Regions from separate parts of the Rhizobium sp. NZLR8 genome, predicted to be linked through region 3. Evidence: predicted binding sites of a transcription regulator. Region 3 holds the regulator's gene; each other region holds the start of a gene.

What was found. Region 3 encodes HrcA, which represses chaperone genes, less so after heat shock. Its sites were predicted from a motif close to GTTAGCACTCNCNNNNNGNGAGTGCTAAC; they were not measured.
Region 1: a site for HrcA is predicted at 4,750-4,778, ahead of groES (co-chaperone GroES). Genes of this name have one in related genera too.
Region 2: a site for HrcA is predicted at 6,741-6,769, ahead of groES (co-chaperone GroES). Genes of this name have one in related genera too.

The regions. Positions count from the first base shown of each region.
Region 1 covers NZ_JABDVY010000015.1:27,814-38,126, forward strand. The annotation lists gene HJB89_RS26325 (bifunctional DedA family/phosphatase PAP2 family protein) at 1-1,395, shown strand, start outside; gene HJB89_RS26330 (dihydrofolate reductase family protein) at 1,749-2,324, shown strand; gene HJB89_RS26335 (DUF1127 domain-containing protein) at 3,368-3,514, shown strand; gene HJB89_RS33850 (2'-5' RNA ligase family protein) at 4,006-4,323, opposite strand; partial or broken gene HJB89_RS26345 (ISL3 family transposase) at 4,363-4,590, shown strand; gene groES (co-chaperone GroES) at 4,831-5,127, shown strand; gene groL (chaperonin GroEL) at 5,193-6,836, shown strand; partial or broken gene HJB89_RS26360 (LysR substrate-binding domain-containing protein) at 7,168-7,775, shown strand; gene HJB89_RS26365 (J domain-containing protein) at 7,813-8,421, opposite strand; partial or broken gene HJB89_RS26370 (SOS response-associated peptidase family protein) at 8,590-9,180, opposite strand; gene HJB89_RS26375 (hypothetical protein) at 9,170-9,454, opposite strand; gene HJB89_RS26380 (SOS response-associated peptidase family protein) at 9,498-9,992, shown strand; gene dinB (DNA polymerase IV) at 9,989-10,313, opposite strand, start outside.
Region 2 covers NZ_JABDVY010000003.1:238,010-248,322, forward strand. The annotation lists gene HJB89_RS33160 (hypothetical protein) at 263-541, opposite strand; gene HJB89_RS08650 (hypothetical protein) at 686-1,063, opposite strand; gene HJB89_RS08655 (MFS transporter) at 1,158-2,558, opposite strand; gene HJB89_RS08660 (LysR family transcriptional regulator) at 2,683-3,645, shown strand; gene HJB89_RS08665 (VOC family protein) at 3,714-4,094, opposite strand; gene HJB89_RS08670 (transglutaminase family protein) at 4,290-5,132, opposite strand; gene HJB89_RS08675 (DUF1488 domain-containing protein) at 5,126-5,407, opposite strand; gene HJB89_RS33580 (hypothetical protein) at 5,398-5,727, opposite strand; gene HJB89_RS08680 (hypothetical protein) at 5,724-6,053, opposite strand; gene HJB89_RS08685 (hypothetical protein) at 6,050-6,313, opposite strand; gene groES (co-chaperone GroES) at 6,823-7,140, shown strand; partial or broken gene groEL (chaperonin GroEL) at 7,166-8,242, shown strand; gene HJB89_RS08700 (hypothetical protein) at 8,311-8,703, shown strand; gene HJB89_RS08705 (S1C family serine protease) at 9,045-9,950, opposite strand; gene HJB89_RS08710 (PLP-dependent aminotransferase family protein) at 10,239-10,313, shown strand, end outside.
Region 3 covers NZ_JABDVY010000001.1:805,365-815,677, forward strand. The annotation lists gene HJB89_RS03915 (enoyl-CoA hydratase) at 1-259, shown strand, start outside; gene rpsT (30S ribosomal protein S20) at 451-729, shown strand; gene dnaA (chromosomal replication initiator protein DnaA) at 1,587-3,137, shown strand; gene HJB89_RS03930 (saccharopine dehydrogenase family protein) at 3,308-4,390, shown strand; gene hemW (radical SAM family heme chaperone HemW) at 4,452-5,654, opposite strand; gene rdgB (RdgB/HAM1 family non-canonical purine NTP pyrophosphatase) at 5,664-6,308, opposite strand; gene HJB89_RS03945 (VOC family protein) at 6,309-6,734, opposite strand; gene rph (ribonuclease PH) at 6,731-7,450, opposite strand; gene hrcA (heat-inducible transcriptional repressor HrcA) at 7,577-8,665, shown strand; gene grpE (nucleotide exchange factor GrpE) at 8,834-9,466, shown strand; gene HJB89_RS03965 (nucleoside hydrolase) at 9,509-10,313, opposite strand, start outside.

The sequences.
Region 1 (10,313 bases), on a different contig from region 3:
CTTGGCTTACTCGGCGGGGCCGCCTGGTTGTTCCTCGGCATTCTCGAAGATGTGGTCAATGGTGATCCGCTGGTTCTCGCAGACCACGCCATTTATAACGCATTGCAGGAGGTTCGCACGCCGCTAGGCGATGCGATCATGGTTGCCATCACGGAGATTGGTGACACCAAAGTTGTGGTGGTCGTCACCACAGTCATATTCCTATGGCTTGCTTGGAAGCGGGCTTGGCGCACGGCTGCCTTCTGGCTGGCTGCTGTCGGTGGCGCGTCGGCTCTCAATACGGTCATCAAGGTGGCACTTCACAGGGCAAGACCGGATGAGCTGTTGTATTCCGGTTGGAGCGCGTTTTCTTTTCCGAGCGGCCATAGCACGACGAACATGGCGCTCTATGGCTTTCTTGCATTTCTGATCGCCGGCGAGCTTCGCCCAGCACTGCGCGTCTTGATCGGCACGGGAGCCGCAGTTCTTATCTTTATGATCGCGTGCTCGCGTCTATACCTCGGTGCACATTGGTTCTCCGATGTGGCCGGCGGAGCGGCGGTTGGATCCGCATGGTTTATTCTGCTCGCCATCTTTTATCTGCGGCGTCCGGTCGAACGAATAGGATCTTCAGCGCTGCTCGTGACCGCGTCCGCAGCCATTATCCTTGCAGGCGCCGGCAACATCTATCACAGCCACTCCACTGATATTGCGCGGTACGCGGCCAAAAACGCGATACATGCGCTCGCCGTTGCTGATTGGTGGACGACTGGTTGGCAGACCCTTCCGGACCGTCGGGTCGATCTCACCGGCGAAGTGGAAGAGCCGCTCACATTCCAGTGGGCGGGGAGCCTGCAGGGTTTGCAGGATCTTTTGCAGCAGGACGGTTGGAGGCCATCCCTCGGTTGGACGCCAGTCACTGTACTTAAATGGCTCACCGCGTCTACAGATACCACCGTTGTTCCGGTGGTGCCTCATTTTGCCAGCGGCCGTCTACCGGATATAGCCTTCGTTCGGTCCTCAACCGCGCTGGCCCCGTCGACCGCGCGGCTCGTTCTCCGTCTTTGGGAAACCGATATGAAGCTCGAGGATAGAGAGCAGACCCCGCTTTGGGTGGGTTCGATAACGGAGGCGCGGATCTACCGACTACTATCGCTAGTTACAATGGTCTCGACACAGCCTGATTTCACCGGACCACGGGAAGCGCTGGCGCGATCACTTCGGGAAGGACATCTCGTGTCGCGCGATGAAGTGGAGGCCAAGGGAGGATGGGACGGGCGTGTTCTGCTGGCTCGCCAGAAGGCATCTCATCCGCCCCCGCTCCTCCCTAGCAACCCGGCCCAGCCGGTCGGATCGGGGGCTGATCCGAGGAACAAGTGTCGCGTTTCTAATTGGCTGGAACCGTCGCGGCTCTAACCAGCTTTGACAACACTGGGATAGCGGGTCAACGGGTCTGGCACGGCGATAGCTTTCGAGGCCAGCGCCCGGCTTGTTGCAATGGCGTTCACGGTTTAGGCCAGGAACATCGCATAATGGATCGACCGGAACACACAAGCCGAAGTGGGGAGGGGCGGAGAGCAGTCTTTAGGAGCGGCTTCATTCACCTTGCGTGGCTGCCGGAATCTGCTGCGGATAGATGCCGTGCATCACAGAGGAGTTCGGACGCTTCAAGAGGCCGCGACGAGTTATTTTTTGTCCCCGATGTAGATTTGACCGACTCTCATTCGTCATGAAGGCGTAACCGCAACCGATCGGTCACGGAGATGCAAATGACCAAGGTCGCTTTCAATATCAGCATGTCGCTCGACGGCTTCATTACCGCAGGAAACCAGACCAGGGAGGAACCACTCGGCAAGAACGGCGAATTTCTTCACGAATGGTTCTTCAACAGCGGTGCAGAGGGCGATGCATATGTGCAGCGCCTCACCAGCAATGTTGGCAGCGTGATCTGCGGGCGCAAATGCTATGACGACTCGATCCCATACTGGGATGAGAACGGGCCGACGGGGCCGTTAAAGCTGCCGCTTTTCGTCGTCACTCACCGGCCGTTACTCGCCTCGCACAGCACTGGAATCTATCACGCGGTTGGGACAATTCCCGACGCGGTGAAGCAGGCGAAGTCGGCGGCCAGAGGCAAGGATGTGAGCCTCATGGGCGGAGCCGACGTCTTTCGCCAAGCACTGGCCGGCGGGCTTGTCGACGAGATCGAGTTGCATATCGTGCCGGTGCTCTTTGGTGCTGGGAGTCGCCTGTTCGACACGCTGCCCAACCAGATCAAGCTTGAGCCCACCAGCATGCTCGACACGCCACTCGCTCGGCATATCGCCTATCGCATTGTGAAGTAAGCGAACGCAACCAGCCCTGTCTGACCAGGGTCCAGTCCCACAAATACCGTTTATGCCCCGCGCCGCCTCAAAAGACGTGGTCGACGGTTCGATTCCCTTCAAGGCGACCGGTGGATAAACGGACAGCAAGCGGAATAATTTGCGCCGCGAATGGGACGCTGACAGTTCGAATCCCACAACACAGAGTTTCGCTAAGTCATTTCCCTCGAGATCCCATGCGGCTTACCGCTAAAACTCCGCATCAGGTGTCGAAAGACGACGCGAAGTTCCGCCGGTACATGCCGCTTCGTCGGGTAGTCGGCCTGTAAGATGAGGTCGCGCGTTCTAACCTCTCGGCCACAGAGCTATTTTTGGCTGCAACGCGCTCGGTGGCTCAAGGCTTAGAGAGCAAGATGGACGAACGCGTTCACAGCGTGCTTTTCAACTGGTATCCGGCCCGGTCTGACGAGTCGCGATCAGAACGATGCAGGTTAATAATTCGCGATGCGTCCTTGGAGCTTATCCCGTGTTTCTTCGCGAAGTAATCGACATCGTAAGGATCGGAGATTTTCCTGCGTGTCTCCCGTTCGGTCAGAGGATCTCGCCGCATTTTGGTCTCCTTGGGGCAATTTGGAATTTGCCATCCGACGATGGCTGCGCCGGACCAGTTTGGCGATAGTGAAGATCGTTTCTAACCCCTTTGGCGAGCTTTCTGCTCGGAGTGTTGCAGGGAAGACTCAAGCTGTTCAGGTCTAAGCCAAAGCAGCGCCTGCGAACGTCCTTTGGAGGCATCAATTCTGCGACCCTACCCATGGCGCGGACGCTGGAGCATGCCTGCATGTGGCTGAGCCTCTGCGATCAAGCGCCTCACGGCCTTCGATCGGTTCAGGGCTCGATCTGCATAGCGTTCAAGCAGAACCCCTCAAACCTTTGCGCCAGACGCATGGGTGGCGTGAGTTATGGTCACTGTTTTAAACCGATTGAAAGGACTATATTCCAATCATCGAAACGACGCCGGGACCAAGGGTTGCTGACGTCAAAAGCTCTCCGGAAAGGGGATTATTATGAACGTAGCACGCTCTTTCAACAACTGGCGCAAGTTCCGTCAGACCGTTACCGAACTTGGCCGCATGTCCAGTCGCGAACTGCAAGACCTTGGCATTGACCGCGCGGATATTCGCAGCGTTGCCCGCGCATCGGTTGCTCGCTAACAGGGGTACTTGCCCACTTTTGATTGCTTCTACGCCCGCTGATGATGCGGGCGTTTTCGTTTCAAGATAGTGAGAGCTTATCTCATTCAACTTCACGCTTTTGCGAGATATGGAGCTATGGCTCTCGCGCATACCTGCACTGCAGCATTGAGACTGTTAAATCCGCGACGATAGCATATCTTAATCCTCATCGAAGCAATGCACCTCCTCCCGCAGAGCTTCGTGTTTCAGACGGCCCACTCCTCCTCCCAAGGGACGTCTATTGGAACAGCGGCACTCCTCCTCCCAGTCGTTGTTCGGTTCTTTTCGAAAGCCTGCCGCACCTCCTCCCGCGGCAGGCTTTTTCGTTTTGGGACGGGCGTTCGTCGGTGTCGCTTGGCAGTTTGAGGGGTAATTGTGGACGAGAGCACCGAACCCCACTTGAAAACCCCTCAGCGGCTCGTATTAGGCTGACTGTGCAGCAGCTCCGGCCCCTGGTGCGGTGATCCGTGTCAGGGAACCTTGCCAAACATCGCGAACGTTTCGTGCTGCCACGGACCATTCAGATGCCGCCACAGATCAAGGCCGACAATCTCGATAGGATGCGGTCGAAATTCTCTCACGAGCGACACGTGCAAAGTATCCGCTACCAACCTCGAGACCTTGTTCTGGATCGTGATGTGGGGCTGCCACTTCTGCATGTCCTGGCCACCCAACCAGGGGATGAACTCACCCCTCAGCTTGGCGTGGATGCCCTGAAGGTCCGGGCTGGCAATCGTGAAGGCAACGCCAGTGCCGAGATGACGAAGGCCACTGACGTCGGCTGTGATTGGGCTATATTTGGCTGAAGCCTATTCGCCAGGCAGGTGTTCGATACGGTCCATGCCCTGAGCAAAGAAGGTTTGTCATGCTCCGAGATAGCACGTCGCACCGGATATGGCCGACACAGCATCGCGAAATGGCTGACTTTCGAATCCCCACCCGATCGACGCAGGGCTGCACTGCAGCCCACATTCCCTTTATACTTCGAAGCGTTTCTTACCCAGTGTTGGAAAGATGGCAATCGCTGCGGGCGGTATCTGTTTCACGATATCAGGCATACATACGCGCCGATGCATGAGAGCATATACATCTCACGTCGATTTCGACCCTTCTTGCAGACTTGGCCCTAGCGATCTAGGTGCGCTACCGCGTACGGTCTTCGACCGCGCTGCAACGCAATGGGCTCGACAAATACCGGCATGACACGAATCCTCGCTGGCACTCTCAACGCAAGACTGCTAAGGTGAGGTATCGGGATTGGCCATTCGGCCGCGACCCCGTTGAGGAACCCCAAAATGATTAATACCATTTTCCGGCCGCTGCACGACCGCGTCGTCGTGCGCCGTATCGAGGCTGAAGCCAAGACCAAGGGCGGGATCATCATTCCCGACACCGCCAAAGAGAAGCCGCAGGAAGGCGAAATCGTCGCCGTCGGCACCGGCGCACGCGACGAGAGCGGCAAGATCGTTCCCCTCGATGTCAAGGCGGGCGATCGCATCCTGTTCGGCAAGTGGTCCGGCACCGAGATTAAGTTCAACGGCGAAGACCTGCTGATCATGAAGGAAGCAGACGTCATGGGCGTCATCGCCTGATCTTCGGCCGCTTCCTTATTTCCTTTTGACGAAGACCATGGGGCCAATGGCCCGGGAGTTATTCCATGTCTGCGAAACAGATCAAATTCGGCCGTGATGCACGCGAGAAGCTGCTGCGGGGCGTCGATATTCTTGCCGATGCAGTGAAGGTCACGCTCGGTCCGAAGGGCCGCAACGTCGTGATCGACAAGTCCTTCGGCGCACCGCGCATTACCAAGGACGGCGTCGCTGTCGCCAAGGAAATCGAACTGGACGACAAGTTCGAAAACATGGGCGCCCAGATGGTCCGCGAAGTCGCTTCGAAGACCAATGACGTCGCTGGCGACGGTACCACCACAGCTACCGTTCTCGCCCAGGCGATCGTTCGCGAAGGCGGCAAGGCCGTTGCAGCCGGCATGAACCCGATGGACCTGAAGCGCGGCATCGATCTCGCCGTTACCGCGGTCGTGAAGGACCTGCTGGCCAAGGCCAAGAAGATCAACACATCGGAAGAGATTGCCCAGGTCGGCACCATCTCGGCCAATGGCGAGAAGGAAATAGGCCAGTATATCGCCGACGCGATGCAGAAGGTCGGCAATGAGGGTGTGATTACCGTCGAAGAAGCCAAGACCGCCGAAACCGAGCTCGAAGTCGTCGAAGGCATGCAGTTCGATCGTGGTTATCTTAGCCCCTATTTTGTCACCAATGCCGAAAAGATGGTGGCTGAACTGGAAGATGCCTATGTGCTGCTGCACGAAAAGAAGCTCTCCAATCTGCAGGCCATGCTTCCTATCCTGGAAGCAGTCGTCCAGAGTGGCAAGCCGCTGCTCATCATTTCCGAGGACGTCGAAGGCGAAGCTCTCGCGACGCTCGTCGTCAACAAGCTGCGCGGCGGCCTCAAGATCGCTGCCGTCAAGGCTCCTGGCTTCGGCGACCGCCGCAAGGCCATGCTGGAGGATCTGGCGATCCTGACCGGCGGCACTGTCATCTCCGAAGACCTCGGCATCAAGCTCGAAAACGTCACGCTCGAGATGCTCGGCCGTGCCAAAAAGGTCTCTATCACCAAGGAGAATACTACCATCGTTGATGGTGCGGGCACCAAGGCGGATATTGACGGTCGCATCGGCCAGATCAAGGCTCAGATCGAGGAAACCACCTCCGACTACGACCGCGAGAAGCTGCAGGAACGCCTTGCCAAGCTCGCTGGCGGCGTTGCCGTCATCCGCGTTGGCGGCTCGACGGAAGTCGAAGTCAAGGAAAAGAAGGATCGCATCGACGACGCGCTCAACGCCACACGCGCGGCTGTTGAAGAAGGCATCGTTCCAGGCGGTGGCACAGCTCTGCTGCGCGCTTCCATCGTCCTCGATATCAAGGGCGAGAATGACGACCAGAACGCCGGTATAGCGATCATCCGCAAGGCACTTCAGTCGCTGGTTCGCCAGATTGCCGAAAACGCCGGTGACGAAGGTTCGATCGTGGTCGGCAAGATCCTGGAAAGCAATACCGACAACTTCGGTTACAACGCTCAGACGTCTGAATATGGCGACATGATCGCCATGGGGATTGTCGATCCGGTAAAGGTTGTGCGCACCGCCCTGCAGAACGCGGCTTCGGTTGCCGGCCTGCTGGTGACCACAGAAGCCATGATTGCCGATCTGCCGAAGAAGGATGCTACCGGCGGCGGCATGCCTGACATGAGCGGCATGGGCGGCATGGGCGGCATGATGTAACGGGTCCGCTCCGGAGCTCCCGGAATTACTCCGCAGCTTGGGCTTTTATCAAAGCCCAAGCTGCGCCAATAAAAAGCAAGACGTTATAATATCCACGGACCGCGTCCGCGGCCGAGCGGCAGATGGCAATTGCCACAGGATGCTGAGTTACCAGTCGCGGGTCCAGGTCACCGTTTGTGATCCTGTGGTAAGACCCGCGAAGCGGCTCACAGTGCCGGCGCCCGATACCTATCGCGCCAATGGTAGTAACCGGCTGCGCGCCCCGCGGTCCAAAATCGTCCTGCTCAACGCGGCTGACAGTGTTCGCGGTAACTTTTGCTAGATCGCCTGATCGGTCGCCGGCAAGACGGCGCGAAAGATTGCGATCGGTACCGTCTATCCCGCCACGATCGGCATGCTGCCGTCCTTCCTCTCAGGCATTGCCCGCAAATATCCCGATATCCGCCAGCATATCGAAAGCGGTACCACCGATGACAGTATCCGCCATATCGAGGCAGGCCGCATCAATCTCGGCTTCATCCGGCAGGTGGAGCGGCTCCTTACGCTTCTTTCTCGTTATCTCCTGGCCGTTCCAGGCCATTGTCCGCCAAGAGCGAGACCGCCATCGAGGATGGAGAAGATCATCTCCTTCTCCCGCCAAAACCCCTCCTACAGCGAGCGTTATTTTGCGGAAAAATTCAAGGAGCACGATCTGAGCGGCAATGTCGCCTACCCCTGCGGCGACACCTTCTCGCTGTATCGCTTCTCTCCGCCGGGCTTGGCATCGGTTTCGTCCCGGAATGGACGCAGGATCTGCCGAACCGCGGGTTCGAGCTGAAGAGGGTGAGGGGTGTCGGTTCAAGATCGGGGCTCGGTGTCGCCTGGAACAGAAAAGACCCAACCGCCTCGCGTGTCGACCCCATCGATATTGCACGCTCGCTCGTGCGGCCGGGCCGTTAATGGAGGTCGAGCCGCTGCTCGCCAGCGCTCTTTTTGTTCAGCAAAAGCCGTTCAATTTGAGGATCTTATAGGCGTCGATTGCAGCCCGAAGCTCGTCCTCCGAATTCCGATCTCCGCTGTTAGCGTCAGGATGGTGCATCTTTAGCTTCTGCTTGTAGCGGCTTCTGATTTGCTCGGGGCTTGCCTCCGGCAGAAGGCCGAGTGTTTCGAACGCTTTGGCTTCCAGCACTTTCAGCTTGCGCCGTTGAAGATCCGCTCTTGCCCCCTGACGTTCTGCAGCGTTTCTGCGGGCATTCATCGCCTTTGCAGAACCAGATCGGACCGTGAAGGGGAGCGCTGCCTCCGCAGGCTGACGGATCCTGCTTCCCCAGGTCGGACGGGCGCCGCTTGCCGCTTCTCTCTGATAGCGAGCGACGACAGGATCGGACAGATTGCTCGCAAAATTGTAGCCTCTGCCATAGTCCTTCATATGCTCGGCACAGAAGAGCAGATACAATCCCTCTCCATCCCGTCCGACGGGAGCGCGGTGAATGCCGCCCTTTTGGCACCCGTCCCATTGGCATTTCGGACCATCCGGCTTCCGGTTCGAATCTGTCTTTTTGCGGAGGGGTCGCAAGCCAACGAATATTTTGGAATCTGAATTCATCGCGCCTTATATGACTGCTTCCGTGACGCTAACAAGGCAAGGCGAGTGCAGGACACAGCTTCAGTAGTTCGCCTCTACAGGTCAGGTAGGGCGAGGGTTCGAGCAAACGCACTGCCGGGGGACGGCGAATCTCACTTCCATACGTCACGTGTAATCAGCGATTATCGGTCAACCGACCTGCTCCACCGATAGCGTTCCCGCTAAAAGCGGCCTGATCAATGACTTCGCAGAAACAGTTGGATCGAGCCAGTCGGCCCACGCGTTGCGCTCGAGGATGACAATCTGCCGGTCGTGGTACGGCGCGATGTCCGGCCCCGGCTCCATCGTCAGCATAGTGAAGGCCTAGCCGATCTCCGGCGTTTCGCGCCAGATGCCGGCGATGCAGAAAATCGGCTCGTCCTTCTTGGTAAATAGCCACTTGTCCTTGCGCTTCTTTTTGGCATCCTTTGGATCCGTGAACTCGTAAAAGCCGTCGGCAACGATCAGGCAGCGATTGGAGGTGAACTCCCGTCCCTCCGAACGGAAATTATAGACCGGCCGCTTGTTCGGCCCCGGCCAGCTCCAGCGCCGCTGCACGAGCTCGGCCTCGTCGCGGACACCATCGATCGTCCTGACGATGGGGCCGACATCGGTTATCTTGATGTCTTCGCGCGCTTCGAGGTTCGGCGCGCCTTCACCGAAACGGATCTTGATCTTGAGGTGGGCGAAATCCTCGACAACCGAGGCGACATCCACCATCAGCCGATAATCATTGCACATTGCTCTTCCCTTCGAATGTGGGTGCCATCACCTCACGACCGAGGCGCTGCAGGTGCAATATGTGCTCGGATTGTATGCGCTCCAGCAGAACGAGGAGGTCTTCAGCTTGTCTTGTCGGCAGGGGGAGACCAGCCAGTCTTTTGATCAGCGCAGTTTGGCGCGCGACGATGGCGGCGCCATCGCGAACATGCCGCATGACCATCTGAAGTTCGGTCTCATTTGGGCGCATCCATTGAGAGTAGCAGCTTTCGGCTATCCGCACACGATTATCCATCGACCTTGTCTAATGTACGCGTTCCTGATATGTTCCAATCACTATGAACGCGACCGTTTTCCAGTCCGACGCCCCACTCGACAAGCGCCGCGTCATCATAAGACGCCATGACGGCGATGTGGAGATGGTGGAACTGCCGTGGGGACTGCGCCCGCGCGACGGCGGCCCCCGCGCCGTCAACGTCGTCCGATCGGAAGGACGGACGTTCCCGACCCACCGCTGCCTGGTGCCGGCCTCGGAGTTTCGCCATAAGAGCTTCAGCTTCTCGCTCACCAATGGCGACTGGTTCTATTTCGCGGGGATCTGGCGGCCGGCAACCGAGGACTGGCCGGAGGCCTACGCCATCCTGACGATTGAAGCGAACCCTGATATCGCGCCGTTCCACGACCGGCAGATGGCGGTGCTGACACGGCACCAACGCATGGCCTGGCTCGACGAACTTGTGCCCGAAGAGGAAATCCTACGGCCGCTAGCGGCGCGGACGTTCCGGCTCAAGCGCCACGCGGGCGCTTCTGCCCAGCCGATGCTGGCTGTCTAAAGCGCCAACCGCAACTGCGGCTGCGTTCCGGAATTCCGCCGCTCCAGCGACGACAGTGAGACGCCGAGCAGGCGAATGCCCTTTCGGGGCGGAAAGATCGGCACCAGCAAAAGGCTGACGATGTCCTCCAACTCGGTGATCGCCGCCAGAGGTGCGGGAACCGTCTTGCTGCGGGTGATCTGGTTGAAGTCGGCATACTTGACCTTGAGCGTCACCGTCTTGGCGCCGATCGCATTGGCCTCGCAATAAGCCCACACCTTTTCGATCAGCGGCTGAAGCCCTTCACGGGCCGGCTCAACGGTATGGAGGTCTTCTGAGAAG
Region 2 (10,313 bases), on a different contig from region 3:
CAACGCCGGGCCGCAGGAATTGAATGAAATGATGCCTGCTGAAACCGCATCGAAGTCTGGAGGCGGATGACCTGAGAGGTCACCAAAAGCCAAACCCGACGTTGAGACGGGACGTCACCATGCTTCGCGATCAGGAAAATGGCGGGGCCGGAATCCGGTCACCGCAAATGCCACATCGGCCAGATCAGCGAGCCATCTTCTTACACTGAAATTACGGTGCCATTAAGGCCATTGCCGCAAGAAAGCCATATTTCCACAGGGCTTAATCATTGATGGGAAACAGGCGGATCAGCTTGGTTCTTTCCATTTCCGCTCGGCCTGATGCCGACATGATGCCACGGGCCAGGCAAAGGTCTCTATCCCGCCCGATATCGACAGGTACTTGCATGCCGCCGGCCTTGAGCAGGCGGTCGGTCATCGACAAAAGCAGGTCCAGCCGCGCCTGGCAACCGTCCGCTTCGAGGAGCGCCACCCGGCGCTCCCTGTCAATCTCTGCAAGTTCCTCGGCATGCTGTCGTTGTTGGTAAGCCCCGAACTGCACTCATCCAAAATAACCGGCCGCTACGACGCAGATACAGAGCAACAGGGTTTTTCGCACAATAATCCTTCGGAGCCGGGCAGCTCGGTTATGCGCAGTTTCAAAGTGATAGAGCGTCCTTGGAGCGTCTGAAAGACGCGCGGGGCATTAGACGGCGGCACGTTTTTCGCGGGGCAATCCCTGTATCGCATATCGGTTACAGACCGGGACGACCGGTTTCGGCGGTGCCTTCGGCTTGCCGAAATGGTATTCGAGCGCCCGTGAGAGCATGGCCGGCGAGGTGACACCCTCCTCGAACAATCTGATCAAAAGCACGGCGGCGACGTTGAAGACCCGTTGGTCCTCGATCAGGATTCTGGCGTCATAACCGGCGTCGTCGAGCACGCCCTGAAGCATGTCGAGATCGGACGAGGTCAGATGTGACTTTTCGGAAGTGGAAGACATAGGTCCTCCTTTCATCGGGGCGAAGGTATGAAAACCCTCAGTCGGCAGCGCCCGTACAATGGCTGCCGAAGGCGAGACCATGCGCCTTTCGCCGGAGCAAGGCAACGGGATTCTGCTGCTAATATTCGCTTTGTCTTATGAAGAGCCCGCACCGATCAGGGTGCGGGCGCAACGGTCATTCCGCCGCCTGATAGGCCGACGTCCGGGCGGCCGATGTCCGCGGACCGGCGGCTGCAAGCAGGGTAATCGCGACCGCGAGCAGCGCGACGAAGGCGATGCCGGCGACATAAGGATCCCAGCCGAAATGCGGTGCGGCACCGAACACTGCCGAGGCGGCTGCGAGCACGATGCCGCCGCCGATCTGGAAAGAAGCGAAGAGCAGTCCAGAGGCAAGCCCCGACTTGTCATCCTCCACGTCGGAAAGGGCTGCGACCTGCACTGAAGGGTAGGTCAGGGCGTAACCGAGGCCGAGCGGGATTTGTGAGAACAGCACAAGCAGGATCGGGTCGACATGTCCGAGTGCGGTTACCCACAAAATATAGCTGAAGGCCTGCAGGCCGACACCCGCCGCCATCAGGCCGGTGGCGCCGCGATTTTGCGCGAGTGTCGCAAAACGTGGCGCCAGGAACATCACGAAGACGCCGCCAAGCGCAAAGCAGAAGCCGGTGGTGAAGGCCGACCAGCCGATGACGTTCTGGTAATAGAGCGTCGCCAGGAACTGGAAGCCGACATAGGACCCCTGGAAGAGGGCGGCGATCGCATTGGCATGCCGGAGTTTCGCCCGGCGGAACATGCCAAGCGGCACCATCGGATCGGCATGGCGCGCTTCGACCAGCAGGAAGAGCAGGATCAGCGCCAGCGACGCGACGAGCGAACCCCAGGTCGCAAAAGCCTGCCAGCCGGCGGCAGCGGCATTGGTGATGCCGAAGACGAAGAGCAACAGGCCGGGGGTGATCGTCAGCGCGCCGGCCCAGTCGAAGGCGGGCCGCGGTCCCGTTCTTTTCGGGTCGGCCGGCAGCGCCAGCGGCGCAAGAAAGAGCGTCAGGATGGCAACCGGCGCGCCCATGACGAGCGTCGCCCGCCAACTGAAGATCGTCGCCGCACCGCCGAGGACCATGCCGAGCACGAAGCCGGTGGCGCCGGTGGAGGCGAAGACCCCAAGCGCTTTTGCCCGCGCCTTCCCCTCGCCGAAGACGGAGAGCAGCAGCGCAAGGGCGGCAGGCGCGGTGAAGGCGGCGGCAATGCCCTTGATCAATCGGGCACCAATCAGCGTCGGCCCGCTGTCGACAAAGCCGCCGGCGATGCTGGCGGCGGCAAAAATCGCCAGCGACCACAGGAAGACGCGGCGGTGGCCGAAGACGTCGGCAACCCGGCCGCCGAGCAGTAGAAAGCCGCCATAGCCGAGCACATACGCGCTGACGGCCCATTGCAGCGATGTCGCCTCCATGCCGAGTTCGGCCTGGATGGCGGGCAGCGCGACACCGATGGTGGAGACGTCCATGGCGTCGAGAAAGTTGGCGGCACAGAGCAGCAGCAATGCCAGCCCCGCTCCGCCTTTCGATTTGGAAAGTGTCATCGAAATCGTTCCTTCTTTGCTGCCGCCTCGTCGAGGGAGGTTGCGCGGACGGCAGGGAACGAGAAAATGTACAGCTTCCTAACCTATTGCAAATTGATAGTAGCCATGCCAGGTATTACTCACGATGATGAATGATGCTACGCTTCGAAAAATCGATCTGAACCTTTTGCTGGCCTTTTCGGTGCTGATGCAGGAGCGCAATGTCAGCCGCGCCGCCGAGCGCCTGCTGCTTGGCCAGCCAGGCCTGTCGGCCGCTTTGCGGCGCCTGCGCGAGGCGCTGGATGACGAACTCTTCGTGCGTGTCGGCCGCGGTCTGCAGCCGACACCGCGCGCCCTTTCCATTGCCCCGGCGATCGAGGATGCGCTATCGGGCATCGAACGCGCCATCCGCCCGCAGGCCGAGTTTGATCCGGCAAGCTGGCAGGGCGAGTTCCGCATCGGCATGTGCGACAATCTCGAATCAGCTTTCTTCGGCCCGCTTGCCGCCCGTCTTCTCCAGCTTTCGCCGGGCGCCCGGCTGATCGGCATCGCGTCCGAAAAGCGCGATGCCGCCCGCCGGTTGGACGAGGGGGTCTTCGACTTCAGCGTTTCCGTGCATGACGAACCGGCCTCCTGGCACATCCGCGCGCCGCTGTTCGACCAGGCCTCGATCTGCATTTACGATGACGCTCAACTCCGACTGGAGGCGCCGCTGAGCCTTGAGGATTTCGCCACTGTCGCCCATCTCACCGTCTCGTTCGAAGGCAATGCCTCGACCAGCATCGACACCGCACTGAGCCGCACCGGCCATGTCAGGCGTGTGGTGGCGACGGTGCCGCGCTTTTCCGCCCTGCCGACGGCGTTGCGGGCGATGCCCGCCATCGCCATCGTGCCGGAATCGATCGGTCGCTGCATGGCGCAACTGCATGGGCTGACCATCTCAGCGCCGCCGCTTTCGCTGCCGGCCGATCCGGTGACCATGCTCTACCGCCGGGTCGACCAGGCCGACGGCCGGGCGCGCTGGTTCCGCCGCCTGTTCCTCGACGTCGCCGGCGAGGCGCTCGTAGCCTCCGGCTGCCGCGTCTCGATCATCAGAGCGGCGGCCTAAGCAATTCCAGGAAAAGTGCGAAGCGGTTTTCCGTCTGGAATTGCGTAAAAATAAAATGCTGATCCCTATTATAGCTCGCCTTTGTGGAAATAGGCTTCGAGGCGGTAGCCATCCGGGTCGATGATGAACGCGGCGTAATAAAAGCGTCCATAATCCGGCCGGATACCCGGTTCGCCATTGTCGGTGCCGCCGGATGCGACTGCGGCCGCGTAAAAGGCATCGACCGCCGCCTCGTTCGGCGCGACGAAGCAGAAATGCAGCCCGGATCGCATATCGGCAACAACCGGTTGCTCGACCTGCATCACCCAGAGCCCGACCTGTTCCGGGCCGTAGCCGATCATCTTGTCGGAATTGGATAGGCGCTCATATCCGAGCGGCGCCAGTGCCGCATCATAGAAACGGCGGGCTCTTTCCAGGTCTTTTACGCCGATGGAGATATGATCGAACATGGACTGCGAACCCCCTATCTTCTGCTAATCCCCAAAGGACTGCTCACACCCAAGATGGCTCGACGCTAAAATCTTTCAACCGCTGTCTCAAAGCATGTCGCGCAAAACTGCGCTTGCGGTCGACCATTCCGGCCGCGCCTTCCGCCTGCGGCAAAGCCTGTGGCTGGACATTGCCGCATCCGCCCAGGTCTCGTTCTAAACGGCGCCCTCAGCGACGCTTTGCATGTGCTGCAGGTTCGTCACCTCATAGGTCCAGACTCGAAACGCCTTCAGCACATGCGGTCCGAAGGAATTGATGAGCGGTATGTCGGCGGCGTCGCGCCCGCGCGCGACGATGATACGACCGATCCGCGGCGTGTTGTTGCGCGGATCAAATGTATGCCATGCGCCATCAAGGAAGACCTCGATCCAGGCGCTGAAGTCCATCGGATCGACGACGGGAATACCGATGTCGCCGAGATGGCCATTGATATATCGCGCAGGAATGTTGAGGCAACGGCACAACGCCACCGCGAGATGCGCAAAGTCGCGACAGACGCCGACACGTTCGTGGAACGCCTCGAAGGCTGTCCGCGTCGATCGCGCCCGCATGTAGTCGAATTGGATATAGCCGTGAACGAAGTCGCAGATCGCCTGAACGCGGCCCCAGCCGGATGAGACGGTGCCGAACATATCCCACGCGATTTGACTGAGACGATCCGTCTCGCAATAGCGGCTGCCCATCAGGTAGACGAGGCAATCATCCGGCAACTCCGAAACCGGGATTTCCCTGGCGCCTAGCAGCGACCTGTCCGGTTTGCCGTCGTCTTCGATCGTCGCATCGCCCCATATGGTCAGGTCGCCCGCTGGGGCAACCAGCCGAAGACAGCGGTTGCCGAAGAGGTCGCGATAAGTCGAAGTGGCAACATCGGGCGTGGTGAATACCGTTTCCGGAATTCTGATGTCGGCCGCACGATCCTCATGAACCGACAACAGACACACCAATGCGGTCGGCTGCGGGCAGGTCAGCGTCATTTCATAGCCGTAACGGATCAACATGGAACGTTCTCCGCCGCAGTTGGAGTGTAGAAGGCGCGGCGGCGGCAGGAATAGGCTTTGTGTGCCACGTGCTGAATCGAGTTGCGCAGGGCGTCGAAAGACGAAAGCCACCTCGTTTCCGAAGGCTCGGTTCTTTGCAATGCAGCGTCGGATTTCGCCAGCGCGCCAGCCTCGATGAAGAACAATACCTGGAACATGCCGTCATGGCCGACAAAGCGCACAGCATTTCTCACCGAATCGAAGCTGCGGCTTTGGCTCAGAAAAGCTAGCGCCATGGTTGAACCGGCGGGATCTCACAAGCACTCCGGGCGGCGTCCGACAGCCTCAGCCATTCCTTCCGATATCCTATGCTGAGAAGATTGAAGGACATCATGTCTCTCCTGGCCTCCGAACGGCTCTTGCCGATCATGACATGGTCGGCGTGCACTGGAACGCTCGCAGAGACACGATAGACGGTCCACGAACGGGCGGATTCGATCCGGCGGTCGTGTTCGATCTCCATGGAGTAGCGGCCGTGCGCACCACATTTGCTTTCCCATGTGCAGACGGCAAAGGCATTCCGTCTTCGTTCGGCTTCGTCTTCATGGCTGTTCACGATGTCAACCTTTCGTCATTCGGGCCATTGCCAAACGTCCTCTCGATCAGTGTTGCGCCGCTGCCGGCGGGCGATAGGTTTACCGGTTCCAGGCTATCTTCCGTCGCGACCCGCTCATGACGTTCATCGTCACTGCGGATGCGGTATTGCAGCACATTTCCTCTCAGAGGCAGCGTGGCGGTAATGCGGTATGTGTCGGGGAGCTTGGAGGGGACTCCTAAGAACCTGGCCTTCAACCGGACAGGCTGCCCCACCTTGAAGATATGTGTTGCTTCCTCGCGTCGGATTGAGCGTCCATTGCGTTGCGGGATGCGGGTAGCGGTCATGACGGTTTGTGGTCCTTTTCGAGTGCGCTTTCGAGATCTGACAGGTGGATTGGCACCATCTGCTGCGTCGAACTCTGCCCGGCGATCGCCGGCAGGTGGATAAAGGCGCCGACCCGTCGCCAGGCAAGCCTGGAAACGCTATCGATCAATTCCTCATCATGATCGACGCGGTATTCTCCAGCTGGCTGCGCCCCGTCGAAACCGGGCAGGCGGAATGGAGACGAAAAGCGGACGACCGTTTGTGTGGTGCGACTTGTCACGGCTGAGGCCTCCGCAGGAATACATCGATGCGTTTCCTGTATCGTTGGGATCCGAACCGGACGACCTCGAGGCTGCCGGTACATCCGCGGTCAGCGCCGAGCTCATTCCGGATCGGAATAGGCGAAATCAACGCCGGAACGACGTATAGATCGCATCGAGAATTCAGTGGTGATGGCGGGTCGTAGGTCTCTGACACCGCGAAGCCAAATCGGCCAAATCGACGAGGCCAATCATTGCGCCTCGATTGAGTTTAAATCAAGATAAATTCAGAATTATCTATGAAAAACGCTAAATTAACTCTTCGCTCACCCAGATAAATGGAGCGCGATGGCTTGAAAAATTCTATCCATTTCCTGATTATTACAAAATATCCCGTCGGATTGATTTCATGAATTTTTCAAAAAATTTCCCGCGCGAACATTATTTCTTGGCACTCCTATCAATCGAGTGCCACGAGAGTTATTTATAGGCTGCAGCCGCCATAAGCGCCGGCAGCAGAAAGATCTCTATGAAATTCCGTTCACTTCACGACCGCGTCGTCATTCGACGTGCGGAAGGCGATGTCAAATCCAAGGGCGGGATCATCATTCCAGACGCCGCTAAGGAGAAGCCGCAGCAAGGCGAAGTGGTCGCGGTCGGCCCCGGCCTGCGCGACAAAAACGGCAATCTGGTCCCGCTCGACGTTAAGGTCGGTGATCTCATTCTGTTCGGAAAATGGTCGGGGACGGAGGTCACGATCGATGACGAAACCCTTCTGATCATGAAGGAAACCGACATCATGGGCATTGTCGAAAAGATCGGAGAGGCCTCTCAAAAAGCCGCCTGATCGATCGCATTCCGATCCGTATCTCAAGACCGAACTCGACGTCGTTGAGGGCATGCAGTTCGACCGTGGCTATCTCTCGCCCTATTTCGTGACCAATGCCGAGAAGATGCGCGTGGAGCTGGAGGAGCCCTACATCGTCGTTTACGAGAAGAAACTCGGCAGCTTGCAGTCGATGCTCCCGATCCTGGAGGCCGTCGTGCAGACCGGCAAACCGCTTCTGCTCATCTCGGAGGACGTCGAAGGCGACGCACTGGCGACGTTGGTCGTCAACAAGCTGCGCGGCGGGTTGAAGGTCGCGGCCGTCAAGGCGCCAGGCTTCGGCGACCGCCGCAAGGCCATGCTGGAAGACATTGCCGTGCTCACGGCCGGCCAGATGATTTCCGAGGATCTAGGCATCAAGCTTGAGAACGTCACGCTCGATATGCTCGGCCGCGCCAAACGCGTGCTGATCGAAAAGGATAGCACCACGATCATCGACGGTTCCGGCGAGAAAGCGGCCATCCAGGCCCGCATCCAGCAGATCAAGGCGCAGATCGACGAGACCACCTCCGACTACGACAAGGAAGAACTGCAGGAACGGCTGGCGAAACTCGCCGGTGGCGTTGCGGTCATCCGCGTCGGCGGCGCGACCGAGACGGAGGTCAAGGAAAAGAAGGACCGCATCGATGACGCGCTGAACGCCACTCGTGCCGCGGTCGAAGAGGGCATCGTGCCCGGCGGCGGCGTGGCACTGTTGCGCGCGAAGTCGGCGCTAACGGGACTGACCGGGGAGAACGCCGACGTGACAGCCGGCATCTCGATCGTGCTCAGGGCGCTCGAGGCCCCGATCCGGCAGATCGCCGACAATGCAGGGTTCGAGGGCTCGATCGTCGTCGGAAAACTCGCCGGCAGCAATGATTACAATCACGGCTTCGACGCACAGACGGAGACCTATGTCGATATGATCGAGGCCGGCATCGTCGATCCCGCCAAGGTCGTGCGTACGGCTCTGCAGGACGCCGGCTCGATTGCAGCACTTCTGATCACCGCCGAGGTGATGATCGCCGACATCCCCGCAAGAGACTCTGCCCCTGCAGCCGGAAGTGGCGATATGGGCTATTGAGAACACCTGAGCCGTTTGGCCAGGGTGGTCCGACGGTGGAACCCGAACAACAGAGAGGGAGAATTCCAATGTCCATGCAGAGCAGCAGTAAGACATCGATCACCCAGCGTTTCGACAGTTACCAGCCATCCAAAACGTTACTCGTCTGGGCCTGCGTCGTCACAGCGATCGCCACGATGATTATCGGCTTCAGCTGGGGAGGTTGGGTCACAGGCGGCACGTCGAGCAAAGCGGCCGCCGCCGCCAGCGACATCGCACGCGGGGAGCTGGCGTCGGCCATTTGCGTCGAGCGGTTCAATGCGGCGCCGGATGCGAGTGCTAAACGTATCGAGTTCAGGGCGATTACCGAAGGCTACAAGCAGCGTCAGTTCGTTGAGGCCGGCGGTTGGGCGACCATGCCGGCGCAGACCTCAGCCGACAGCCGAAGTGTCCAAGGCTGCGCCACTGCGCTTGCCGTCTAACATCGTTTTTCCAGAGCGCTCCGATATGTGTGCGGAGCGCTGCCACCGTCAAAGCTGGAAATGACCAAAGCTGGAAATGACCAATGATCCGTTTCGTGAAAAAGAGCGACCCGCAGCCAGCCGCAGAAGACGCCGGCGAGGACTGCTTCGAGAAAGTCCGCGAGGCAGCAGCCGATAGGCATAAGAAAGCAGCCAACGATAGCCTCCGTAGCCGGGCGCCGCGGGCGGCGGAAGATGACGACCGGCTTATCGGAAATGGCGTCCTTGAGTCGGCCTCCAGACAGGCGGGATGTGGCCAATTTGGATAAGCGCCGGCGGTCTTCACGACGCCTGGAGCGACCTTACTGCAGCTGCGGCTTCTTGAGAAAGCTGTTGCGGTCGGCGGATTTGATGCGCAGCCAGGCTTCCCGGCCGTTCCTGAGTATCCGGATCGGAATCTCAGCGCCGGCCGGGCCGCTGCTCCAAACCTTGCGATAGAAGTCGGCCAGACCATCGACCTCTTCGTCGCGGATCTCCGAGATGATGTCGCCCTGTCGCAGGCCGGCCTTTGCGGCCGGACCGTCTTCGGCAACGCTCATCACCACCACGCCGCCATTGCTCTCGGCGGAGAATGCGCCGAGCCAGGGCCGCGGCGGCTTGTTGACCCGGCCGCGGTTCAGCAGATCGTCGAGGATCGGCGGCAAAAGGTCGATCGGCACGACCATATTGATATCGGCGACCTCGTCGCCCTGGCTCATCTGCAGGCGAAGCGAACCGATGCCGAGAAGCTTGCCGTCCGAACCGATCAGCGCCGCACCGCCCCATGAGGGATGGGCCGGCGCCGTGAAAATCGCTTCGTCCAGCAGATATTCCCAGTAGCCGGCGAATTCCTGCCGGGCGACGATGTTTGCCTCGACGAATTCTCCGATGCCATCGGCAAGCACGACGGGATCGCCGGCCTTGGCGCTTGCCGCGTCGCCGAGATCCACGGCCGGCGCATCAAGGGGCCCAAGCGCCTGCACCAGGCCGAAGCCGCTTTCCTGATCATAGGCGAGTGCATGCGCGGGAACGACGCGCCCGTCATGGGTGGTCAGCCAGACCTCTTCGGCCTCGGTGATGAGATAGCCGATGGTCAGCACCAGCCCATTGTCGCGAATGACCACGCCGCTGCCCTCCCGGACAATGCCCAGCGTCTCCGCTGTGAAGGCATCTTCCGGAATGGAAGAACGAACGGCCACGACTGACCGCAAAATCGGATCGATATTCATGCTTTCATCCCGATGAGGCACCGGCGCGAAAGGATGAAAGCCGGCGCATTTCACCCTGAATAAGTAAGAAGACGGACGGGTGGCGGCAAGGCTGCAGCGGATGGAATTTCCAAATCGGGGAAACCCAGGGGATGCATTCAATGCGCGATCAAATACGTTGTAAATGGCCGTTCCGTGCCAAGGTTCGGCACAACCAAACTTGTGGACGCGATATTTTTGATGACAGCGTCACCGTGCAACAATATACGGTCAATCCTATCAGGAATCAGGCTGACACGGATTTACGACATGAAAGACTGGCATCCCGATCTCAGCCGCAGCAGCAGCCCTCGTTATATGGCGATCGCCGATGTGATCGAAATG
Region 3 (10,313 bases):
ATCGGGACTCGTTTCGCGTGTGGTGGCGCCCGAGCGTCTCATCGACGAGGCGCTGGCGGCGGCCGAAAAGATCGCCTCGCTGTCGCGCCCCTCGGTCTTGATGGCCAAGGAGGCTGTCAACCGCGCATTCGAGACGACGCTGGAGGAGGGCTTGCGCTTCGAGCGCCGGCTGTTTCACAGTCTCTTTGCCACCGACGACCAGAAGGAAGGCATGGCGGCCTTCGTCGAGAAGCGCAAACCGGCTTTTACGCACCGTTGAGTGCTTTTAGGCGGTTCCAGCCGCAAAGCTTGAAAATCCGCGTTGACGTGGGCCGGCTTTAGAGTTATATGCCCGCCCACGGTTCGGAAAGCCGGTTTGGTTTTCCGCGATTGCTCCCGAATTGCTGGATTTTGTGGCCGCAGGGCCCGCGGTAATAGCGGAGTTTGTTCGAATTCTTGAGAGAGGCATCCATGGCCAATACAACTTCGGCGAAAAAAGCGACCCGCAAGATCGCCCGCCGTACCGACGTCAATAAGGCTCGTCGCTCGCGCGTTCGTACTTTCGTTCGCCAGGTCGAAGAGGCCATCGCATCCGGTGACGCCGCCAAGGCGAAGGAAGCTTTCCTGGCTGCTCAGCCCGAGCTTGCCCGCGCCGCCAGCAAGGGCGTGCTGCACGCCAACACGGCATCGCGCAAGGTCTCGCGCCTGGCCGCTCGTGTGAAGGCTCTTTCGGTCACTGCGACCGCGTAATCTTCCATTAACGGCTTCCTCGTTATGATTAGCCCGGTAATTTTACCGGGCTTTTTCGATTCAACCGATCAGCCCCTGTATGGTTAATCTCACGACTGTTTCGTGTCAGCGCCATGACAGGAAAAATTGTTCAAAAACAAAGACTTGCGCAAGGATGCTTTCACGCTGCGCGACTCTGCCCCAAGCTTCCGGGACCAGGGGGGAGTCAAGAAGATTATTATTTTTTTTCTTTCCCTGCGTGTCAAAATAGCCCGAACGGGGAATCTCCTTGATTCAAAAGCGATTCTTTTTTGACGCTGGTGTGACGCCCGAAAAGGGCAGGCGGAGTCAATGGCCGCTTGTTAATTTTGCGTAAAATTCATCGTTGATATTGCCTTTTGATCCTGCCTAAATGGCCTCCAACAAGGGGCGCGGACATCACCTGCAGAGGCTCGGTCTTAACTGCCACGTCGGCAGGGCGATAAGTGCGTGCCATTTGTTACGGAGCCTTGCGCTTCCGTTTTTTCAAGCACTCGACGGATTTGGGCCGTAACGTGGCTGTTACGGGCAGGGATGTTTTGTGCCTTCAGTGGCCACACGTTTAAGGCGAGGCCGCCGGGGAAGGTTAAAGTGATATTGCGTTCGGGCTGATCGGTCGAAAACGAGGATCGACCGCCAGCCTGGCACGGAAAGCCGATGAAGGTTGCCGCATGAATGCGGTTCCTGCAACGGAATTTTGTGCCGGTCCCTTCGGGGGCAGTGTTTGAGTGAACCGGCAGGTGAGCGGCTTCATGAGGATGCCGTCAGCCCGCCAAAGCGGGGAATGATCGGGCGGCTATTTTAGCGGAAGCCGCCCGGTGGAATTGAAAGGCGGCATTATGCAGATGAATACGATGACGACGGGCGGGCCCGACAATGGGGATGTGGCACCGCAGACGTTTGGCTCCATTCGCCTCGACGTGGGAGAAGCAAAGGCGGAAATGAAGCACAGCATCTTGTTTGAGCGCGTCAGCGCGCGCTTGAAGGCCCAGGTTGGTCCTGACGTCTATGCCAGCTGGTTCGCCAGGCTGAAGCTGCATTCGGTATCGAAGAGTGTGGTGCGCCTTTCGGTTCCCACCACCTTCCTGAAGTCGTGGATCAACAATCGTTATCTCGATCTCATCACCGGCCTGTTCCAGGCCGAGGATCCGGAAATTCTGAAGATCGAAGTCCTGGTGCGCACGGCAACGCGCAGCAGCACGAAGGCACTCGATGAGGCGGCCCAGCCCGAGCCGGTCGCTGCCCCCCAGGCGCGCCGTCCCGCAAGTGCCCAGCCGGCCGGCCAGGCCGTCCAACAGGCGGTTTCCTCCGTTGCTGCGGCAAGGCCCGCAAGCTTTGGTTCGCCGCTCTTCGGTTCGCCGCTCGACAGCCGCTTCACCTTCGACACCTTCGTCGAAGGCAGCTCGAACCGCGTCGCGCTTGCAGCGGCGAAGACGATCGCCGAAGCCGGTTCCGGCGCCGTGCGCTTCAACCCGCTCTTCATCCATTCGACGGTCGGCCTAGGCAAGACACACCTGTTGCAGGCAATTGCCAATGCGGCGGTGCAGAACCCGCGGGCTCTGCGCGTCGTTTATCTGACGGCCGAATATTTCATGTGGCGCTTCGCCACCGCGATCCGCGACAATGATGCGCTGACGCTGAAGGATTCGCTGCGCAACATCGATCTGCTGATCATCGACGACATGCAGTTCCTGCAGGGCAAGATGATCCAGCACGAATTCTGCCATCTCCTCAACATGCTGCTCGACAGCGCCAAGCAGGTGGTCGTCGCCGCCGACAGGGCGCCCTGGGAGCTGGAATCGCTCGACCCGCGTGTTCGCTCGCGCCTGCAGGGCGGTGTCGCGATCGAATTCGACGCGCCGGATTACGAGATGCGTCTCGAAATCCTCAAGCGTCGCCTGGCGGCCGCCCGGCTCGAAGATCCGTCGCTGGAAATTCCGGCCGAACTGCTCCAGCACGTCGCCCGCAACGTCACGGCCAGCGGCCGCGAACTCGAAGGCGCTTTCAATCAGCTGGTCTTCCGGCGCTCCTTCGAGCCGAACCTGTCGATCGAGCGCGTCGACGAGCTGCTCGCGCATCTCGTCGGCTCCGGCGAGCCCCGCCGTGTGCGCATCGAGGACATCCAGCGCATCGTCGCCAGGCACTACAACGTCTCGCGCCAGGAACTGGTCTCGAACCGCCGCACCCGCGTCATCGTCAAGCCGCGCCAGATCGCCATGTATCTGGCGAAGACGCTGACGCCGCGCTCCTTCCCCGAGATCGGCCGCCGTTTCGGCGGGCGCGATCACACGACCGTGCTGCATGCCGTGCGCAAGATCGAGGAGCTGATTTCGGGCGACAACAAGCTTTCGCACGAAGTCGAGCTGTTGAAGCGGTTGATTAACGAATAATCGCCCGATTTTCGCAAAGCTTTGGCGGCTGGAAGCGATTCCGGCCGTTTTCTTTTATGAGCTTTTTATTCTATACCTCCGGCCTCCCAGTGCCTGTCGCTCAAAACGGCGGCGGTATTGGAGGGACGATACAAGATGAAGAAGCGCCGAATGGCGCGTGGGAGGAATGAATGAGTTTCGAAAAGATCGCCGTTCTCGGCCTGGGCAAGGTCGGACGGCTGGCGGCGACGCTGTTGCATGAAAGCGGCTTCGAGGTCATCGGCGTCGATGCGCAATTGCCGTTGAGCGACGTTCCCTTCAAGTGCCGCGCCGGCGATATTTCCGACCCGCAGGTGGTCGGCGAGCTGCTGTCGAATGTCGAGGCGGTGCTCTCCTGCCTGCCTTACCATCTGAACATCGAATTGGCGCGCGCCGCCCATCTGGCCGGCATTCATTATTTCGACCTGACCGAAGACGTTCCCACCACCAATTTCATCATCGAACTATCAAAGACCGCCCGCGGCCTGATGGCGCCGCAATGCGGCCTGGCGCCGGGTTTCGTCGGCATCGTCGGCGCAAGCCTTGCCGACGGCTTCGATCGCTGCCGTTCGATCCGCATGCGCGTCGGCGCCTTGCCGCAGCATCCGACCGGACTGCTCGGCTATGCCTTCAACTGGTCGCCTGAGGGCGTCGTCAACGAATATCTGAACGATTGCGAGGTCATCGAGGGCGGGGTGCGCAAGCTCGTCTCGCCGATGGAATGGCACGAGACCGTCTATGTCGGAGGCGTCAAGCTCGAAGCCTTCACGACGTCTGGCGGTCTCGGCACGATGTGCGACACGATGCTCGGCAAGATCGACAATCTCGATTACAAGACCATGCGGTATCCCGGCCATATGGAGCTGATGAACTTCTTCTTCCACGAGCTTCTGATGCGCGACAAGCGCAAGCTCGCCGGCGAGATCCTGACCAATGCCAAGCCGCCTGTTGAAGACGATGTCGTCTATGTCCACGTCGCCGCCGAGGGCACGGAGAACGGCAGCCTGCGCCGCAAGGAGTTCGTCCGCGCCTATTACCCGATCGAGATTGCCGGCGCACGCCGCACGGCGATCGCCTGGACGACGTCGGCCTCCGTTGTTGCCGTCATCGAAATGGTCCGCGACGGCCTGCTGCCGGCGACCGGGTTCCTGCACCAGGAGCATATTCCGCTGGAGATGTTTTTGAAGACGCCGACCGGCAGCCTGTTCAAGGCGGGCGCCACCGGCCACGGCTGAGAAATGCTTTCCGGCGCGGCCCGCGATGTCGGCCGCGCTGGACCAATGCATTGCGTGGGCGTCAGCAGGCGAGATCGGCGACGACGGAATCGAGGATCAGCATGCCGGACGGCGTGCAGCGCAGGCGTGAATTGCCGATCCGCTCGATGAATTTGTGTTCAAGCAGGAATTCCTCGCGTTTCGGGTCGAGGTCGCGGCCGGAAAGCTGTTGCCAGCGGGCAAGATCGACGCCCTCCCTGAGCCGCAGCCCCATCAGTAGCAACTCGTCGGACTGTTCCTCGTAGCCGAGTCGTTCCTCATCGAGAATGCCGTGGCCGTCACGTTCGACCATGTCGAGCCAGGCTTCCGGCTTGCGCTCGGTCGCCGTCGCGAGCTTCTCCGGGCCACGCGTCAGCCGGCCGTGGGCGCCCGGGCCGATGCCGGCATAATCGCCGTAGCGCCAATAGGTCAGGTTATGCCGGCTTTCCGCACCCGGCCGGGCGTGATTGGAAACCTCATAGGCGGGCATGCCTTCGCGCGCCGTAATCTCCTGCGTCGCCTCGTAGAGCACTGCCGATTGCTCGCCATCCGGCACGACTAGCTTGCCGGCCTTATGCAGGCCGTAGAAGGGCGTGCCTTCCTCGATGGTCAGCTGATAGAGCGAAAGATGGTCGACCGCATAGGAGATCGCCTCCTTCAGCTCCTTTTCCCATTCCTCGACCGTCTGCTGCGGCCGCGCGTAGATCAGATCGAACGACATGCGCGGAAAAATGTCGCGCGCCAGCCGGATCGCCTTCAGCGCGTCGGCGACGTCATGCAGCCGGCCGAGGAATTTTAGATCCCGGTCGTTCAGCGCCTGCACGCCGAGCGAGACGCGATTGACACCCGCCGCCCGGTAGCCGCGGAAGCGTTCGGCTTCGACGCTCGAAGGATTGGCTTCCATGGTGATCTCGATGCCATCTGGCACATGCCAGTGCCGCGCAATGCCGTCGAGAATGGCGGAGACCGTTTCCGGTTTCATCAGCGAGGGCGTGCCGCCGCCGAGGAAGATGCTCGTCACCGTCTTCGGCCCGCTCATCGCCCGCACCGTCGCCATCTCCTTCAGGAAGGCCGCCGTAAAGCGCTCCTGATCGACCGGCTGGTGGCGCACATGGCTGTTGAAGTCGCAGTAGGGACACTTCGCCGCGCAGAAGGGCCAATGCACATAGACGCCGAAGCCGGGCTCGCCGGTATCGGGCAGCAGCGCGGCGTCGCGCGAAAGGCTTGGCGTGTCGAAATTGTCCACGGAGTGATCCTATGCCTCCAGGCAGGTTTCGACAAAGAGTTTGAAGGCGCGGGCCCGGTGCGACAGCGCCTGCGGCTTGCCGGCGCTCCAGCCGTGTTTTTCCTCGCTGCTCATTTCCCCGAAGGTGATGTCGTAACCCTCGGGCTGGAAGACCGGATCGTAGCCGAAGCCCTGGGTGCCGCGCGGCGGCCAGGCGACGCTGCCTTCCACCTCGCCGCGAAACAGCTCCGTGTGGCCGTCCGGCCAGGCAAGGCAGAGCACGCTGACGAAACGCGCGGTACGCTGTTCCGGCTTGGTCGCGCCGGCATCCTGCAGTGCCTTTTCCACCTTGGCCATCGCCATGTCGAAATCGCGCGTTCCGTCTGATGTCTCCGCCCAATTGGCGGTGTAGACACCGGGGTCGCCGTCAAGCGCATCGACCACCAGCCCGGAATCGTCCGAAAGCGCCGGCATGCCGGCGGCATTGGCCGAGGCGACCGCCTTGATCGTCGCATTCTCCTCGAAACTTGTGCCGGTTTCCTCCGGTTCGACGAAATTCAGCTCGGCAGCCGATCTGGCGGTGAAGCCGAGCGGTCCGATCAGTTCCTGGATCTCGCGGATCTTGCCGGCATTGTGGCTGGCGACGACGATGGTCTTCGTTTCAAGCTTGCGCATTCAGATGTCCTGTTCGATGCCCCAGATTTTCGCCTCCGCGCATTCCAGGCTGTTGCCCTCAGGATCGCGGAAATAGATCGAGCGGCCGCCATTCGGCCAGTGCACTTCGGATTCGATCGCCACGCCGGCCGTTCTCAGCCGTTCGGCCATCGCATCGATGTTGCGGCCGGACACCCGAAAGCAGGCATGGCCCTGTCCGGTCGTGCCGTGCGGCGGCACCTGCAGGGCATCCCGCGCCGGCGGCTTCACCGTTTCCTCAGGATTGAAGATCAGCAGAACGCCGGGGCCGCAGCGGAAGAAGACATGCCGGTTGGCGGCGCGGGCGATCTTTTCAAGTCCGAGAACGTCTTCGTAGAACGTCTCGGCCTGATCGAGATCGCGTGCATAGAGCGCCGTTTCCAACATGCCTTCCAGCATGGGGTTCATCCTTCGACGGCTTGCTTCTGCAGCGCGACCAGTTCGCCGATGCCGTTTCTGGCAAGCTGCATCAGCGAGGTGAATTCGCCCTCGCTGAACGGTGTGCCTTCGGCCGTGCCCTGGATCTCGACGATCCCGCCGGTGCCGGTCATCACGAAGTTGGCATCGGTCTCGGCCGAGGAATCTTCGAGGTAATCGAGATCGATCACCGGCTGGCTGGCGAAGATACCGCAGGAGATGGCGGCGACATGATCCTTCAGGACCCGGTCGACCTTGATCATGTTGCGGCTTTCCATCCATTTCAGGCAGTCGTAAAGGGCGATCCAGCCGCCGGTGATCGAAGCCGTCCGGGTGCCCCCATCGGCCTGGATGACATCGCAATCAAGCGTGATCTGCCGTTCGCCGAGCGCCTGCAGGTCGACGACGGCGCGTAGCGACCGGCCGATCAGCCGCTGGATTTCCTGGGTGCGGCCGCCCTGCTTGCCGGCGGCGGCCTCGCGCTTCATGCGTTCACCGGTCGCCCGCGGCAGCATTCCGTATTCGGCCGTGACCCAGCCCTTGCCGGAATTGCGCAGCCATGGCGGCGTCTTTTCTTCGAGGCTGGCCGTGCAGAGCACATGCGTATCGCCGAATTTTACCAGGCAGGAGCCTTCCGCATGCTTGGAAAAATTGCGCTCGAACGAGACCTTGCGCATCTGGTCGATTTTTCTGCCTGAAGGCCGCATTCTTATCTCCTGGGGTTTGTTGACCGCTTCTACGATTGGCGGCGCTCATTTGCAAATTCCCTTTTGCCACGGCTGCGAGTTTGACTTACTTTCGGGAAATATCATCAGCGCGGGTTCGAGAGGTTCATGGGCATCAGGTCGACATCGGTTTCGGATGCCGTTGCTGCGCTCGACGAGCGCTCCAGGGAAATTTTTCGCCGCATCGTCGAGGGTTATCTGGAGAGCGGCGAGCCGCTCGGTTCGCGCAATCTGTCCCGCCTGCTGCCGATGTCGCTGTCGCCGGCCTCGGTGCGCAACGTCATGAGCGATCTCGAGGATCTCGGCCTCATCTATTCGCCGCATACCAGCGCCGGCCGGCTGCCCACCCAGATAGGCCTGCGCTTCTTCGTCGATGCCTTCATGCAGGTCGGTGATCTCTCCGCCGAGGACCGCGCCAATATCGATCGGCAGGTGCGGGCCGAAAGCGGCGGCAATCCGGTGGAATCGATGATGAACGAGGCAAGCCGCATGCTGTCCGGCATTTCGCGCGGCGCCGGCCTGGTCATCACCTCGAAAAGCGATCCGGTGCTGAAACATGTCGAGTTCATCCGGCTTGAACCGACAAAGGCGCTGGCCGTGCTCGTCGGCGATCACGATCAGGTGGAAAACCGAATCATCGAGCTGCCGGCGGGGGTCACCTCCTCGCAGCTGGCGGAGGCGGCGAATTTTCTCAATGCCCACATGTCCGGCCAGACCCTGCCGGAGCTCCGCAAACAATTAAGCCAGCTGAAGGATAACGTCCGTCACGAGCTCGATGCCCTGTCGCGTGATCTCGTCGAGCGCGGCATCGCTGTCTGGGCCGGCAGCCCGGACGAGGGAAAGCCGACGCAGCTGATCATCCGCGGCCGCGCCAACCTGCTCGAAGGCCTCGCCGGCGCCGAGGATCTCGACCGGCTGCGCCTGCTGTTCGACGATCTCGAAAAGAAGGACAGCCTGATCGAGATCCTCAATCTCGCCGAAACCGGTTCGGGCGTGCGTATCTTCATCGGTTCGGAAAACAAGCTCTTCTCGCTGTCAGGCTCCTCGCTCATCGTCGCGCCCTATCGTGACGATGACGATCGTATCGTCGGCGCCGTCGGCGTCATCGGTCCGACGCGGCTCAATTATTCCCGCATCGTGCCGATGGTGGACTACACCGCCCAGCTCGTCTCCCGCCTTTCGCGCAATCCCCTTTGATGCCGCTTTGACGTCGCAGCCCTTCAAAGTTCGACAGCGTCCGTTGGGCATCTGACGAGAGTGGCGCTGTACAGGCGCAGAATTTTCGCTTCTTTGTCACGCAGACTTGATTTTTTTCGGTCAAACCTCGATATCGGGCGCATCTGAAGACACCAACCGGAGACCGTCATGACCGATGACACGACGAAAAACGGACCTGACGCAACTGCGGCCGATGCCGCAGCCGACGCTGCCGCCTACGTCGAGAACGATATTGCGCAGGAAGAGGCCACCCAGCCGGACCCGCTCGAGCTTTTGAAAGCCGAAAACGGCGAACTGCGCGACCGCTATCTGCGCCTTGCTGCCGAGATGGACAATCTGCGCCGGCGCACCGAGCGCGAGGTCAAGGATGCCAAGTCCTATTCCGTCGCCGGTTTTGCCCGCGACATGCTTGCCGTCTCGGACAATCTGCGCCGGGCGCTGGATGCCATCCCGCCAGAGCTCAAGGACGCGGCCGATGCCGGCCTGACGACGCTGATCGAGGGTGTGGAGATGACCGAGCGCGCCATGCTGTCGGCTCTCGAACGCCATGGCGTTCGCAAGCTGGAGCCGGTCGGCCAGAAGTTCGACCCGAATTTCCATCAGGCGATGTTCGAGGTGCCGAACCCCGACGTGCCGAACAACACCGTCGTCCAGGTCGTGCAGGCAGGCTTTTCCATCGGCGAGCGAGTGCTGCGCCCAGCCATGGTCGGCGTTGCCAAGGGCGGCCCGAAGCCGGCCGAAGCCGAGACCAATTCGGTCTTCGACGAGAAGGACGCCTGAGGTTGCCGTTGTCCTCTCTTCAAGAGACGGACATCCAAAAAATCAGATGCGGGCGAAGCGTTCGATCAAAAGATCGAAGAAGCCGTCCGCATCGACGTGGCGCATGACTTTCGCATTGCGCTTGCGCTCGGTGACATGCCACCAGTCGACGACGGTCATGCCGGCGGTGAGTTCGGAGTGAACCTCGATCTCGACATTGCAGTCCCGGCCGTTGAAAAGCTCCGGCTTCAGCAGGTAGGCGACGACTGTCGGGTCATGCAGCGGCCCGCCGTCGGAGCCGTATTTCTCGATGTCGAACCGCTCGAAGAATTCCAGCATCTCGACCATGGCCTTTGCCGGCGCCGTGCCGATCTCGGCCATGCGCTTGACCCGGTCCTTGCGGGTCAGCAATTGGTGCGTCACGTCGAGCGGCATCATCACGATCGGGACGCCCGAGCGGAAGACGATATCGGCTGCCTCGGGGTCGACATAGATGTTGAATTCGGCCGCCGGGGTGATGTTGCCGCCCTCGAAGAAGCCGCCGCCCATCATCACCAGTTCGCGGATGCGCGGGGCGATATCGGGTGCTTTCTGCAAGGCCATGCCGATATTGGTGAGCGGCCCGAGCGTGCAGAGCGTCACCGTGCCTTCCGGCTCCAGGCGCAGCGTCTCGATGATGAAGTCGACGGAATGGCCGAGCTGCAGCGCCATCGTCGGCTCGGCGAGATCAGGACCGTCGAGGCCGGTCTTGCCGTGCACATGTTCGGCGGTCACCAGCTTGCGGGCAATCGGCGCGTCGGCGCCGGCGAAAACCTTCGTCTCCGTCCGGCCGCAGAGCTCGCAGACGATGCGTGCATTGCGGCTGGTG